Regions from separate parts of the Pseudoalteromonas sp. PB2-1 genome, predicted to be linked through region 2. Evidence: predicted binding sites of a transcription regulator. Region 2 holds the regulator's gene; each other region holds the start of a gene.
The links. Region 2 encodes LexA, which represses DNA repair genes until DNA is damaged. Its sites were predicted from a motif close to TACTGTATNNNNATACAGTA; they were not measured.
Positions count from the first base shown of each region.

Region 1 (5,115 bases), 1.2 Mb from region 2:
TCCTGAGTCGCATATTAGTCTAGTTGGTTTTTCACGGGGTGGGGCATTATCGATACTGGCAGCCAATGAACTTAAACGCACAAATATCAACTTAATTATATTAGCAGGGTGTGCCAGTTTAATTAAAAAGCATCCATCAGTTAGGGCATACGGTAAGGTTTACTCAATCTTTGAACGTTCAGATCAGGTTGGCTCTTGCCAATTTTTAATTGATAGGAGTGAAGCCACTAAGTTCGAAGAAATAAGCATTAATACAGGACTCTCTCATGGCGCATTTTATAAGCCAAAAGATGAGTGGGTGTTACCCGTTAAGAAATGGCTAAAGGATTAACGATGCCTAATATACTTTTTATTTTGATGTTCTGTATTTTTGGGACAAGCTTTACCACTTGGGCTGAACCCTATACTTTGCCGCGCACTAATACAGTTTTGCTAAAAGATAAACATACAGAAAACGAATACCCCATTACTATCAAACTGCCTCGTAGCTATCAAAAGCAAAACCAGAAACGTTACCCAGTGGTTTATCTGTTAGATGCCAATTACAATTTACCCATAGCCTCTGGTGCCAGCCGCTTTATGATGAATTCAGGCTCTATTGAAGAGGTAATTCTTGTTGCTGTTGGTTATCAAAAGGGCATATCTGGGCTCGATAGCCGAATTCATGATTACACACCGTTTGTTGATAAGACGTGGAAACGTGCTACAGGGGGCGCAAAGCAACATTTAAATTACTTAAAACAGACTGTTATCCCTTATATTAACGCACATTATCGAACTGGCACGCAAAAGACGCTTGTCGGTAATTCGTTAGGGGGCCTGTTTGCTGCTTATACCTTATTTACCGAGCCGACGCTTTTTTCAAGCTATATACTGGGCAGCCCATCAGTGTGGTTTAAAGAAAACTCAATATTAGCTATGGCTGTAAAACCAGCTACCAACACTACAAAAGTTTACATCGCAGTGGGTGAGCTTGAAGAGAGTGAAGGTGAAAAAATGGTTTCTGGTACTAAACAATTAGTAGATAAAATTAATAAGCAAAGTGGCGAACACGTGATGACAAATTTATTTGTTATTCCACATGCCCACCACGCAACGGCTTTCCCTACAACGGCCAGTCAAGGTTTAGATTGGCTATATAAAAAGTGATTAGCCATGATTTAAATTGCGTGACATTTTTTATATTTTTTGCCGCTACCGCAAGGGCATTCATCATTACGGCCAATTTTAATATCTGCAACGGGCGTTATATCACCATCTAGGTAACGCCATAGTCCATTTTCTATAATAAAACGCGATTTCTCGTGTAACTCACAATACAAGTTTTGGTAAAAGTAATTTGCTTTAAATTCTACAAAACCTTCTTGCTCGTTATATTCAGTATCTAAAACGCTTAGTTTGGTAAAACGACAGCTATTAGCAAAATCTTTGATTTCGCGAACCGAGTTAGCGGCTTGTTGGCTTTGTGCATAGGTACTAAATACATATTTTGCATCTTTTAGCGCGTAAGCACTAAAACGAGAACGCATAAGTTGCTGTGGAGTATCAGCTTGGCTTGCGCCTGTATGAAATGGCTGGCAGCAAAGCTCGTAAGTCAATTCGCTGCCACAAGGACAAAGGGAGTGTGTGAGTGATGTCATAACAACTTACCTAAAACTATAAATTGTTATTTTAACAAGCCTATTGTGGCTGGGGTACTAAATTGTTTAATTGGGCGCTTTTTGTAAAACAATAAAACTTAGCAGATGCCTGCTCAAGGTTTAAATTCATAGCATCTAGTTGGTGGTTGTTTACAATATCTGTCCATGTGATCACAGCAGCAAAGTTACCGTTATGTAATGCTGAGCTAAGTACGTACTCAAGGTTAACTAAATGCTTTTGTCTGATCACAAGTAGTTTGCTGGTATCAATCGAACATGAATCTAATAATGCTTTGCTAGGAACATGATCAGGGGCAATTAATAGTGTCCATGCATTTTGGCTATTGTAATGATGCAATACTTTTAATAGCTCAAAGGTTGCTGATATTTCGTCTTCAATTTGAATTAAATTAACAGACGCTTTGTCGTTATCTTGTTGGTAGCTTTTAACTGTTCTTAATGTAATTGGCTGTAACATAACTTTCACTCACTGGTTGTTTATACAGTATGTGTATACAGTAGTTTATACAGTGTTTTTGCGCAAGTACTTTTTTGCTATTTTTTAACCAATAGTTCAGTTTTATTTTAATTAAAAATATTTAGTTGTTATTAAACAGTTGGTTATGGTTATGGTTTTGTTTTGAAGGTTGAAAAAGGTGAGAAATTTACCACTAAAGCTATACAGTGTTTTGCACAGTACTGTATGAACTACTAAATTTTGCTTATATACAGGTATTTTGCATAAAAAAGCCGGTATAAAACCGGCCTTTAATCTTTACTATTTTACTACTTATCTAAGTAGGTATTTAAAAACTCAAGGTATGCGTTTGAGGCCTTTATGCGGTTTTCCTTTTTAGTAAAACCATGGCCTTCATCATCAAATAACACATAGTCGACAGGCACACCATTTGCCTTTACAGCGGCAACAAGTTCATCGCTTTCAACTTGTAAAACCCGTGGGTCGTTAGCACCTTGGATCACCATTAATGGTTTAGTGATGTTTTTAGCGTGAAAGAGTGGCGAAATTGCACGGTGACGTTCGCCGTCTGTAGCTGGATCGCCCATTTCATCATACAGCGCCTTTTTAAAACTTTCCCACCATGGTGGAATCGAGTTTAAGGTTCTAACCCAGTTTGTCACACCAAAGATATTGATGCCTACTTTGAATTCTTCAGGTTCGAAGGCAAGTGCTGCAGCGGTCATAAAGCCACCGTAACTCCCTCCCATGATGCCAATTTTGTCTGCATCAACCCAATCTAGGCTTTGCAGGTGCTTTTTACCATAAACGATATCTTGTAAATCGTCAGTGCCATGTTTTTTGTCATCTAAATGGAAGAAGGTTTTACCGTAACCTGAACTGCCACGGTTATTGACTGCAAAAATGGCATAACCATGATTGACTAGATGCTGCTGCATCGCACTATAACCTGTGCGGCTTTGTCCGCCAGGACCGCCATGCACCCAAACTAAAGCTGGTACTTTGTTGTTGCTGTTTGCTTGCTTAGGCTTGTATAAAACCCCTGGGATTTCTAAACCATCAAAGCTTTTAAAGCGCACAATTGTGCTTTCAACTAAGTCACTTTGATCAATTGCATCACTTAGTGTGTTAGTTAACTGTTTAGCTTTCGACTCACCGAGTTGCCACACAAATAAGTTGCTTGGTGAGGTATCTGAATTCAAGTAAAACGCCATGGTTTTTTCATCAGCAGAGAAGTTTACACCTCGTAAATTACCAGCAGGCAGCGATGGCATAGCAATGCCTTTACCTGTGGTGGTATCGATTATCGACACCTTAGTGCTTGCGTCCGCATTAACACCACTTACTTGATAACGGCCAGATTTAGAGAAATAAATAAAGCTCACATCCCATTCATCTTTGAGGGCAGGGCTATGCTCGCCAGTGGTTAAATCATAGCGCCAAATTTCTGCAAACTCACCTTTGGCATCGGTTGAGTAATACAGTGATTTACTGTCCCTTGAGAAGGTTTCAGGACCGAACTTGGCATCGTCGTCATGATGAGTGATGAGTTCAGGTTTAAGCGTTTTTTTGCGAGTATCAAGAATGAATACATCGCTGTCTTTGTTAGAATTGTTTTTCGATAAAGCAATAAAACGGCCATCAGGGCTGATTGCACCGACATCAAGCCCCATAGTATTTTGATAAACAGGGGTCACTTCATAGCTGCTAGTATCAACGCGGTACAGATCCATAAATTTAGCGTCGCGTTGGTTGCTGGTTATAAAGAAGTGTTTACCATCTTCAGTAAAGCCAGCAAATCCTGCACGGGTTTCTTCACCAGGGGTGAGGTCTTTAACTGTGCCATCGGTTTCGCGAACATAGATGTGATAACGCTCGTTACCCCCTGAGTCTTTAGTAAATAGCACGCGCTCATCGTTAGGGAAATAAGCGACTGCATAAGTACTGTCTTCAAAATCTGTTAAACGGGTTTTCTTGGCGGTTTTAATATCGACTTCGTACAAGCTATAAATACCGCTTTCGTCGCTGCTTATTAGTACTTTGTCGCCCTTCGGCGAAAAGCTACTGCCCATAATTGAGGTTGTATCAAAAAAGGTCTCAGCATCATATTGTTTAACTGTTTGCACTTGCTGTTGGTTGTTAGTACTGGTTGTTGATTGGTTTGACTGTGAACATCCTGCTAATGCAAGGCTGAGCGCACAAGCAATGGCTGCTAATTGGAAACTCGGTTTCATTGTAATTATTCCTTTTTATTTTTCCGCAATAGAGTCTTACTTGTTCAATTTATAAACGCAAGCCTTCGAGCGTCGATATTTGTTACAAATCGTGTAACTAAATGTGGACACTAGTGTGTTAGTATTTTTCCAGAATTAAAGGAATAATCATGATAGAAATTAAAGACCTCAATAAGCGTTTCGCTTCGGCTCAAGTTTTTAAAAATTATAATAAGCAGTTCAACGGCAAAAAAACTTGTTTACAAGCAGCTAATGGCAAGGGCAAAACAACATTACTGATGATCATTGCAGGCCTCGAAAGTTCACAATCAGGGTATGTTTTATTCAATAGTGAAACAATAGAATCTGTTCAAAATTATGTTTCGATTGCCAGTGACCGTATTGCGCTGCCCGATTTTTTAACCGCGCGACAAATTATTGAACTTAGTTGCAAGGCGTTAAAGAAAGAAATGCCAGAGCAACTTATTACTGGATTTAGGTTTGATGAGCATCTGAACACCCGTTTCAGGGCTTTGTCGAGTGGTAATCAAAAGAAGTGCCAGCTTATTATTGCTTTTTTAAAGCAAGCCCCATTTTTGTTGTTAGATGAACCGAGTGCAGCATTAGACCAAGAAAGCATTCGATTTTTACTGACTTTACTTGATGACTACCTCAATGATAAACCTAATGGGCAGATCATCATAACAAGCCATGAACCGGAGGTATTTTTACAGCACGGTTTTGAGTGTTCATCATTATGATTGACTACTTTGCCAGATACATC
Region 1 is NZ_CP090667.1:2,245,895-2,251,009, reverse strand. It holds gene L0Z67_RS10520 (alpha/beta hydrolase) at 1-331, shown strand, start outside; gene L0Z67_RS10515 (alpha/beta hydrolase) at 334-1,149, shown strand; gene L0Z67_RS10510 (YchJ family protein) at 1,161-1,640, opposite strand; gene L0Z67_RS10505 (SulA-like leucine-rich domain-containing protein) at 1,681-2,118, opposite strand; gene L0Z67_RS10500 (S9 family peptidase) at 2,427-4,352, opposite strand; gene L0Z67_RS10495 (ATP-binding cassette domain-containing protein) at 4,502-5,092, shown strand; gene L0Z67_RS10490 (DUF6136 family protein) at 5,089-5,115, shown strand, end outside.
Region 1: L0Z67_RS10505 (SulA-like leucine-rich domain-containing protein) is a predicted target of LexA. The motif match lies at 2,142-2,161, and genes of this name have one in related genera.

Region 2 (5,115 bases):
CTTTATTAGATATTTTTTGGCACTAGAAAAGCTAGAAAATTGCTCCGCAGAGGCAGTAAAACAAACCCCAAGGCAAAATAGTAAAGAGAAAAATAAACGCATATCCATCACATGTGTGAACTACAGGGTTTGCTAGTGTAGAGTGATAGCTCTAAAAGAAAAAGAGTTTGATTGTTATCGAGATAATCAGCCTAGGCAGTTTAAACTTCGACAAGTTATAAGCAAGGCACCAAAACAGTGGTGCCGATGCTGGTAGGATTACTTACTGCTAGTTGAAATTGGCTTACGGCGCTTTATACGTAGGTTTTGTAGTAATAATAAAATACCCGAAATACAAAACATTACGCTGGTGGCTGCAAAGCTTATAAGTAAGGGGTTATTAAAGTCCTCGCGCTCGTCGTAATCCATAATATGTAACATCCAAAAAAAGTCGAAAATACGCCAAATAGTGCTGCGTACTGTAATGACCTTACCTGTAGCGCTATCTAAATACAGGGTAGTTGTCAGCCAATCATCAAAGCTGACTTGCCAAACATTCTCTTTGTATGCAATTTCTCTGGGCCCTTTTGCTAAAAGCTGTACTTGAGAGGCCTTTGCACTAATGAGTAGGTGTGCTTTAGCATTTTCAATAATCTCAGACTCACTTGGCCTAGCCATTGCTTCACCCGTTATACCATCAAAGGTAAATGTACCGTTTAAAGTGGCAATTTCAATGGTGGGTTTTGTGAGTAAGTGGCTGTATTTTATATCACTAATTTGCTCAAACTGAGTTGTTATTGCATCAATTGATGCCATGTAATCATGCACTTTAAATGGATTACTAAGGCTGCGTTTAGCTAAGTGTTTGCCATGTACTTTTTCAAGTGGAATGGCGCTCATTACCAAGCCACCCAGCAGCCAAAAAAAGATTTGTATGGCGAGCAAGTAACCTAACCATTTATGCACTTTGCGGGCATACTTGAACATACGTTTATTCATAGAAAACCACTTGTTATTTTTGTATAGGCGCTATTGTAAAAGCTTAAACTAGGCTGCCAATGCGGCATAATGTCGCATTAACTGTATTCTAGATTTGGTATATAGACAAAACTGCGTTAAAGTTCCAAGCGCTATTAATAGAGGGTAAAACGAAGGTATGTCGGAAATTCAATTTTTAAATGTAGACTTGGAGCTTGAATCAAAACACGATATAAGTGCACTGGTGGCTGATTTAAAGAAAAACGCCATGGTCTTACATTATGACAAAGATGAATATCGTCAACTTGCTCGTATTGAAGCAACAGCTGACATTAGCACGCCAGATAAAGCAATTAATCAATTATGCGAATTAATTGAGTCATGTTCACGCAATGCATTGAAACAGTGGCTTTCGTGTTCAAAACGAACATTTGATATTGGTTTTGAGTCAGGTGACTCGCCAAAATGTTTTAATCAAGCCCTGCACGCAGATACCTTATTACGTATTTCTGCCATTGGCGCAGGGATCGAAATTACCATTTACCCAGTTCAGAGCTAAGCTCGCTATCTTCGTTCTACCACCGCTGCGGTCATACGTGATACGCAGCACAGTTCACCTGCCGCATTACTAATTTTAATTTCCCAAACCGATGTCCTTTTCCCTAGATGAATAGGGCGTGTAATTGCTGTAAGTACGCCTTTGCGTGATGCTTTGAGATGATTGGCATTTATCTCTTGGCCGACACAATAAAACTTTTCAAAGTCAACAACAAAATTTGCCGCATAACTGGCCACAGTCTCAGCTAGCACAACATTTGCGCCTCCGTGTACCATTCCCATTGGATTATGGTGGGCTGGTATAGCGGGCATGGTGGCAACTAGATAGTCATCACCAATTTCGGTTATTTCAATGCCCATGGTTTTCATTAAAGTTCCTTCACCTGTAATGCCTTGTGCAAATTGCTGGCATTGCTCCAAAGTGACTGGCTGGTGCCAAATGCTCATGGTATTTCCTTAGCAAGCTAATTAAAGCTACTACCATATTGCATATAACTGTGCTGTTCAACGTTAGTTTTTTAGCAAAATGAGGAGGCCAATTTAAATTTGCGATTTTCAGATAACTGTATATACTCACAGTTAAATGTACTGTATGGAAAACCAGTTGTATGCGCCCATTAACGAAACGCCAATCGCAAATATTAGAACTTATTAAAGTATTTATTAAAGATACAGGCATGCCGCCAACTCGTGCCGAAATAGCTCAGACGCTGGGTTTTAAAAGTGCCAATGCCGCTGAAGAACATCTTAAAGCGCTGGCTAAAAAAGGCATGATAAAAATGAAGCCTGGAGCGAGTCGTGGTATTCAGTTAGTTGAGGAAGATGAGCCAGAACAACTAGGACTCCCTTTAATTGGTCGTGTAGCTGCCGGTGAGCCAATTTTAGCGCAGGAACATGTGGAGAGTCATTGTCAGGTTGATCCATCTTTGTTTAAACCCGCTGCAGATTTTTTACTACGTGTTAATGGCATGAGTATGAAAGATATAGGCATTATGGATGGTGATTTACTGGCAGTACACAGAACACAAGTGGCTGAAAATGGTCAAGTTGTCGTTGCGCGTGTTGATGAAGATGTGACTGTAAAACGCTTAGAAAAAGCCGGTCGAAAAGTCCTCCTACATGCAGAAAATGAAGAGTTTGCACCGATTGAGGTTGACCTCGAACACGAATCTTTCAATATCGAAGGATTGGCAGTTGGCGTTATTCGTAATGCTGATTGGATGTAACGTTAATATACTTAAGTAACTTTAGCGTTTTCAGTCGCGCTCGTTTTTTGTTTTAATGTTTTGTACTGAGTAAGATGTTTTCAAAATGGTGCGTCAAACTGATTTAATTTGGTGCGACGCCGCTTTTTACCTATTTAGCATTGATTTGTGACCCCTTAGCGTTGCTCGGAGTCCATGTATAGCGCAGTTTTCCTTTCTTTTTGAGTTTTTGCTCTTCCCCTTTTTTACAAATAACGCTCTGATTATAGTTGTTATTTTTGCACCAAAATAAACATTTCTTAGATTAAAAACTTGCTTATTGTTCATTTTTTAACTAATTGGTTAATACAATGTGTTAACACCGTTTTACTAAAAAGACACAAAATAATGTGCAGTGGTGTTAAACGATGAGCTTGTATCAGATTTCTGTCGTGTTGGTACGTGTTTGCTCTAAACAATAAAAATACGAATGGGCACCTAGCTGTACGCCTTTTCGCTTTGCGTCTTGCAATAGCATCTAAAGGAGCTGTCACATGGGTAAAATGCGTTATGCCTTGTGGCTTATTTTAGTGTCTCTACCGCAGTTAGCATTGGCAAATAGTCAATTTAATATGCGTAAAGGGGTAACTGATATAAGTAATAATGTTTATGAGTTACACATGACGATATTTATTATCTGTTGTGTCATCGGCGTCATCGTTTTTGCGTTGATGTTTTGGGCTTTAATACATCATAGAAAATCAAAGGGGGCAAAGCCCGCCCAATTTCATGAAAGCACAAAAGTTGAAATTCTTTGGACTGCCATTCCGTTTGTGATTTTAATTGCCATGGCTGTGCCTGCCACAAAAACCTTAATCGCTATGGAAGATGCCTCTAAGGCAGACATCACCATTAAGGTCACGGGTTCTCAATGGAAATGGCATTACGAATATATGGGTGAAGATATTGCCTATTACTCGATTTTGTCGACACCAAAAGATCAAATAGATAACCAAGCTGAAAAGACAGCAAATTACTTACTTGAAGTCGATAAGCCGTTGGTCCTCCCTATCAACAAAAAAGTACGCTTTTTGATGACTTCTGACGATGTTATTCACTCTTGGTGGGTTCCTGACTTTGCGGTGAAAAAAGATGCCAATCCGGGCTTTATCAATGAAGCATGGACACGCATTAACGAACCCGGTGTTTACCGAGGCCAATGTGCTGAACTGTGTGGTAAAGATCATGGTTTTATGCCTGTTGTGGTTCAAGCATTACCTGAAGATGAGTTTGCAACTTGGTTGGCTGATGCCAAACAAGAAAAAGCGAATGCGGCAGCAGCGGATGCTGCATTACTTGATCAAACACTCGCGAAAGAAGAGTTAATGACACTCGGTGAGCAAGTCTACATGGCTAGCTGTGCAGCATGTCACCAACCAACAGGTATGGGGCTACCCGGTGTATTTCCTGCGCTTAAAGGCAGCCCTATTGTACTAGGTGATGTTAAAGATCATATTGATATTGTGCTTCATGGCAAGCCTGGTACAGCAATGCAAGCATTCGATAAACAGCTTTCAATTAAGCAGCTTGCAGCTGTCATTACGTATAAACGAAATGCTTGGGGCAATGATACGGGTGATGTTATCCAGCCGAGTCAAATTCAAGCAGCGATTGATGCAGCAGCGGAGGCGAACTAATGAGTAACGTTATTAATGAGCAAGCCACTGAGCATGCGCATCACGACCACCACCCTGCTAAGGGGTTCAAGCGTTGGTTATATACAACAAACCATAAAGATATTGGCAGTTTATACCTCATTTTTTCACTAACCATGTTTTTAATTGGTGGTGCGATGGCAATGGTGATCCGCGCTGAGCTTTTCCAGCCAGGTCTGCAACTTGTCGATCCTCACTTTTTTAACCAAATGACCACCGTACATGGTTTGATCATGGTGTTTGGGGCTGTTATGCCTGCCTTTACTGGATTGGCCAACTGGATGGTGCCAATGATGATTGGCGCACCTGATATGGCTTTGCCAAGGATGAATAACTGGAGTTTCTGGATTCTACCTTTCGCCTTTTTAATCCTGTTAGCTTCATTGCTGATGCCTGGTGGTGGCCCTGCATTCGGTTGGACTTTTTATGCGCCACTGTCGACTACTTACAGTAACGATAACACCGCACTCTTTGTCTTCGCTGTGCATATTATGGGCATTAGTTCAATCATGGGGGCGATTAACGTTATCGTGACCATTGTGAACTTAAGAGCCCCAGGCATGACATGGATGAAGCTGCCACTGTTTGTTTGGACATGGTTGATCACCGCATTCTTATTGATTGCTGTGATGCCTGTGCTTGCCGGTGCGGTGACCATGGTGCTTACTGATAAATACTTTGCCACCAGCTTTTTTGATGCC
Region 2 is NZ_CP090667.1:3,407,681-3,412,795, reverse strand. It holds gene L0Z67_RS15985 (endonuclease) at 1-108, opposite strand, end outside; gene L0Z67_RS15980 (hypothetical protein) at 259-978, opposite strand; gene L0Z67_RS15975 (hypothetical protein) at 1,136-1,516, shown strand; gene L0Z67_RS15970 (PaaI family thioesterase) at 1,522-1,962, opposite strand; gene lexA (transcriptional repressor LexA) at 2,124-2,741, shown strand; gene coxB (cytochrome c oxidase subunit II) at 3,254-4,396, shown strand; partial or broken gene ctaD (cytochrome c oxidase subunit I) at 4,396-5,115, shown strand, end outside.

Region 3 (5,115 bases), 410 kb from region 2:
CGTAATTTCTTCGCCATAAGAGGTAATACTTGTGAGTGCAGGGTCTTGCCAATGATTGTCCTCTGGTAGCAATAAGATCAGTACACCACCTGCTTTTACGGTACCTACAAGCGCGGCCAGTTTATCCACATATAAGCCGCTAAAACCATCGAAAATTGCGTGTTGAAACTCTTGGCCAAGAATTTGGTGAGCATGTTTTGGAAACTCACTATTTGCTAATTGTGAGCTAGCGCTTAAAACATAGGTATTGTTAAGCGCTAGTTGGCTTGCGAACTGGTAGCACCAAGTTTCGCTGCCTTGCACGATAACGAGCTGGCGATGCTTTGCAAGCGTCAGCTCGTTACACAGTGCTGCTATGTATTCATTATAAGGCTTGAAGTCTTGCATACTGTGTTACAAGCCATTTGCTGCCTAGGTCATCAAAGTTCACTTGAATACGTGATTGTGCGCCACTACCTTCGTAATTGAGTACGGTACCTGCGCCAAATTTGGCGTGTAATACGCGTTGACCTAAGTTAAAGCCGCTGTCTTCAAATGCCGCATGGGTTACTGATGGGCTAAAGCGACCTGCGGCAGGTGGTCTAGAAACCTGTGTTTTAATACGAATTTCTTCGATGCAATCTTCAGGCATTTCGCGTAAAAAGCGTGATGGGCTGTGGTATTTTTCTTGCCCATATAAACGACGGCTTTCTGCGTGACTAATGTATAATTTCTCCATCGCACGGGTCATGCCAACATAGCATAAACGACGCTCTTCTTCTAAACGGGCAGACTCTTCGTTACTTTGCTGTGATGGGAACATGCCCTCTTCAACACCAACCATAAATACCAGTGGGAATTCTAGGCCTTTTGCTGAGTGTAGTGTCATCATTTGCACAGCATCTTCGTGCTCATCGGCTTGACCTTCACCAGACTCTAGTGAGGTATAGGCCAAAAATCCCTGTAGTGGTGAGCTGAACTCTTCATCTTCAGGGAGCTCATATTGACCACATGCACTAATAAGCTCTTCTAAGTTTTCTACGCGAGCACGGCCTTTTTCGCCTTTTTCAGCTTGATACATAGCCATTAACCCCGAGGTTTGAATGGCGTATTTAGCTTGCTCCTCTAAGGTGAGGTCGCTGATCTTATCTTCGATATGTTCAACAAGCTCTAAGAATTTAGTCACTGCACTTGCTGCACGGCCAGATAAGTGTTGTTGCTCGATAATTGCTTTTGCAGCATACCAAAGTGGCAGAGACTCATTCCGTGCACAATCACGGATATGGCTTAGTGTTTTATCACCAATACCACGGGCAGGGGTATTAATAACGCGCTCGAAAGCGGCATCATCTTGGCGATTCCCCACCAAACGTAAGTACGAAAGAGCATCTTTGATCTCTTGGCGTTCGAAGAAGCGCATACCGCCATAAATACGGTATTTTAAACCTTCTTGCAGCATCGCTTCCTCAAGTACACGAGATTGCGCGTTATTACGGTATAAAATGGCGGCATCTTGTAATGCATTACCCGCATTGAGCCAGCTACGTAGTTTGCTGCTAACAAAGCGGGCTTCGTCTAATTCATTAAAAGCAGCGTAAACAGAAATAGGCTCACCGTCATTGCCGTCTGTCCAAAGGCTTTTACCCATGCGTTCAGCATTATTTTTGATCAGTGCATTTGATGCTTTCAAGATGGTTGCTGTTGAGCGGTAATTTTGTTCAAGGCGAATCGTTTCGGCTTCGAAGTCAGTTAAAAAGCGTTTGATATTCTCAATTTTTGCGCCACGCCAGCCATAGATACTTTGGTCATCATCACCTACGATCATAATACTATTCGTATTACCTGCGAGTAACTTTAACCAAGCGTACTGGATTGTATTAGTATCCTGGAACTCGTCTACCAACATGTGAGCAAAGCGTTGCTGATAATGACGTAAAAGTGTCGGGTGATTTTTAAGCACTTCGTAGCAGCGCAGTAGTATTTCAGCAAAGTCGATTAAACCAGCACGATCGCACGCTTCTTGATATGCAGCATAGACTTTTAGCATCATCTGCTCATTGATATCGTAAGCTTGAATGTCTTTCGGGCGTAGGCCTTCGTCTTTTTTCGCGCTGATATACCAACCAAACTGTTTTGCAGGCCACTTTTTGTCATCGATGTTCATCGCTTTAAGTAAGCGTTTGATCATACGTTGTTGATCGTCAGAATCTAAGATTTGAAAGCTTTCTGGTAAGTTCGCTTCACGGTGATGGGCGCGCAAAATACGGTGAGATAAACCATGGAAAGTACCAATCCACATACCACCAACTGGTGCTTTAAGCGTTTCTTCTACACGGGTACGCATTTCTTTGGCGGCTTTGTTGGTGAACGTGACCGCAAAAATGCTGTATGCAGAAGCTTGTTCAACTTGCATGAGCCATGCGATGCGATGAACGAGTACTCGAGTTTTGCCAGAACCTGCGCCTGCAAGCACTAGCATGTTTTGCAATGGGGCTGCGACTGCATCCCGTTGTTTATCATTTAAGCCATCGAGTAATTCAGAAACGTCCATCGTTACGCCTTTTCAATCTATAATGAAGGGAGTATAACAGGTGTTTATGCAAGGCTAAATAAAATACTGTTTTTATAAACAGCTATTTTGGCAAGTCATTAAAATTGGAGTATGAAAATTGTGAATTTGACTTATTTTTAGCAAAAAGAACTAAAACCAAAATAACGCTATTTTTTAACACTTTGATTTGTAAGCTATAATAAGTTGGCATAAAGTGTGTTTATTAAAAGTATAATCATTAAAAACTACAGAGGTTAGTATGGCAGAGCAAGGTTCTGGTGGTAATGTAATCGCAGCAATTTGTAATATCTTTTTCCCTGGCTTAGGGCAGTTGGTACAAGGTCGTTTAATGGCGGCGATTGCATTCTTTTTAGCTTGGGTTATCAGTGGCGCACTAATTTATGTCGCGATCGGCTTTGTGCTACTGCCGATTGTTTATTTATGGGCAATCATTGATGCCGCACGCTTTAGATCACGACTCTAGCTGTTTGAATAGCTTAAATGCGGGCGCCACATTGGCGCTTGCGTTGTTTTTAGGGCTGCAAAACTCGCCACGTATAGCTGCAAACGGTATAATCAGCGTATTAACGTATTACGAGCCCCCTTCATGGAATATCAATTTATCCGTGACCCAATTAGCGGTTTACGCATTAAAATCTCTTCTGAACACGGCGTTATTGGTCGTTGGCTGAATGAAGAAATCGGAAAAGAAAAAGTCGCAATGGTGCAAGCTTTAATTGCTGCAGTTAAGTGTAGCCATGAGCCTTTAACCTTACAAGGCCAAGAAATTGATTTGATTTTAAGTAAAGATGAAGCGTTATTTGAAGCCCATGCACTACATCAAGACAACGAAGACTTAGTCGCCTATCAAGATGATGATTTAATGCTCGAAGAAGAGGGCTTATGCAGTGGCTGTGGTTTTGAAGACTTTGTTGATTTAATTGAGTCTTGGCAAGAGTTTACCCAAGGGCGATAAGCAGAAACAGATTCTGCTTATCTGTGGCTAGTTTATTGTTCATTGACTGATTTAACAGCCGCAAGCAATAAGTCTTCAGTTAAACGTACTTTATAATTTGGATTAGCATACTGAAAGTGAATTAATCCTTTTGTGTCAACCACAAAAACAGCCGGTACAGGTAAAGCCACCTTTGCTTCGCCATCTAGCGACACAAAGTTAACGCCAAGCTTATTGCGATAGATTTTAGCGGTTTTAGCGTCTAGATAAAATGCCAAGCCTAATTGCTGGCTCAATGCCAAGCTATCATCAGATAAAAGTTGATAATTTGGAGAGGATATTTTGCTTTCATCTAGCTTCTCTGGGCTATCTGGCGATATCGCGATAATTTGTGCATTGAGGTCTGCTAACTGCTTTTCAATTTTTTGCACACTGGCTAATTGTCTTGAACAATATGGGCACCAACCGCCCCGATAGACAATCAATACCGTGGTTTTTTCTTTAAAACGTTCACCTAAAGAAACGCTTTTTCCAAACTGATCTTTTAAGTCAACATTTTGTATAGTCAAGCCTGGCAGTAATGGACTAACTTGTTCAGCTGAGTTTGCAATATTCGTTGCGGTAGCTGCAATTGCTTGGCTAGATAGTGCAAGCAATGCAGTAATAAGTAGTGATCTAAACATTAGGTTCCTTAATGATTCTTTCTCGATTTTACAAACGACCAGTTTATAGGTGTTTTTATTTCATCAATGCCAAATTTAACTGTAGTATATAGGCAAATAAAAAATGCAAGTTGGGATAAAGAATGTCTGCTAATTTACATAAACTCGTTGTTATGCTCGAAATGCAAAATGCGATGAATACCAAAGTTCATGAGCAATGGTTTAGCCAAGGTTTTGAGTGGTATCGTGCAATTTGGGTTGAGTGTGCTGAAATGCTTGATCACTATGGTTGGAAGTGGTGGAAAAAACAAACTCCAGATACTGAACAAGTTATTTTAGAGTTAGTTGATATTTTCCATTTTGGTTTATCTTTGCGCATTGATGGTGAAACCAGCTATGAGCAATTAGCCGCGCAACTTGAAGCGGAATTAAGTGCGCCAGTGCAAGCGGATGACTTTAAACAAACACTAGAGCAATTAGCTGCGTCAGCAGTCGCTGAAAAGCGCTTTAATGCAGCTGCATTTGCAGGTTGTATGGCGCAAATCGGTATGGATATCGATGATTTATACCGCGGCTACGTTGGTAAAAACACCTTAAACTTCTTCCGCCAAGATCATGGCTACAAAGATGGTAGCTATATCAAAGTATGGAACGGCCAAGAAGACAATGAACACTTAGTGGAAGTTGTTAAAAGCCTAGATACAGAGCATGTAGATTTTGCAAAGCTTGTTTATCAAGGCTTAGAGCAGCGTTACCCTAAATAAACGTGTTTATGCTCATTTTATAACGGGCATAAACTCGCGAAAATCGATGGTCGATAAAAAGTCATCGAACTGCTTGTGCGGTTGTTGACTATCTGGGTTGGCAACCGCAAGAATATGGCCAATACCAAACTCTTTTGCTGCATCGAGCACGGCAGGGCTGTCATCGACAAATAAAGTCCGTTTCTTATCAAATTGCCATTCTTG
Region 3 is NZ_CP090667.1:170,764-175,878, forward strand. It holds gene L0Z67_RS00840 (GNAT family N-acetyltransferase) at 1-387, opposite strand, end outside; gene uvrD (DNA helicase II) at 365-2,530, opposite strand; gene L0Z67_RS00850 (hypothetical protein) at 2,790-3,014, shown strand; gene L0Z67_RS00855 (YacL family protein) at 3,138-3,506, shown strand; gene L0Z67_RS00860 (peroxiredoxin-like family protein) at 3,539-4,168, opposite strand; gene L0Z67_RS00865 (dUTP diphosphatase) at 4,291-4,911, shown strand; gene yrfG (GMP/IMP nucleotidase) at 4,924-5,115, opposite strand, start outside.
Region 3: uvrD (DNA helicase II) is a predicted target of LexA. The motif match lies at 2,595-2,614, and genes of this name have one in related genera.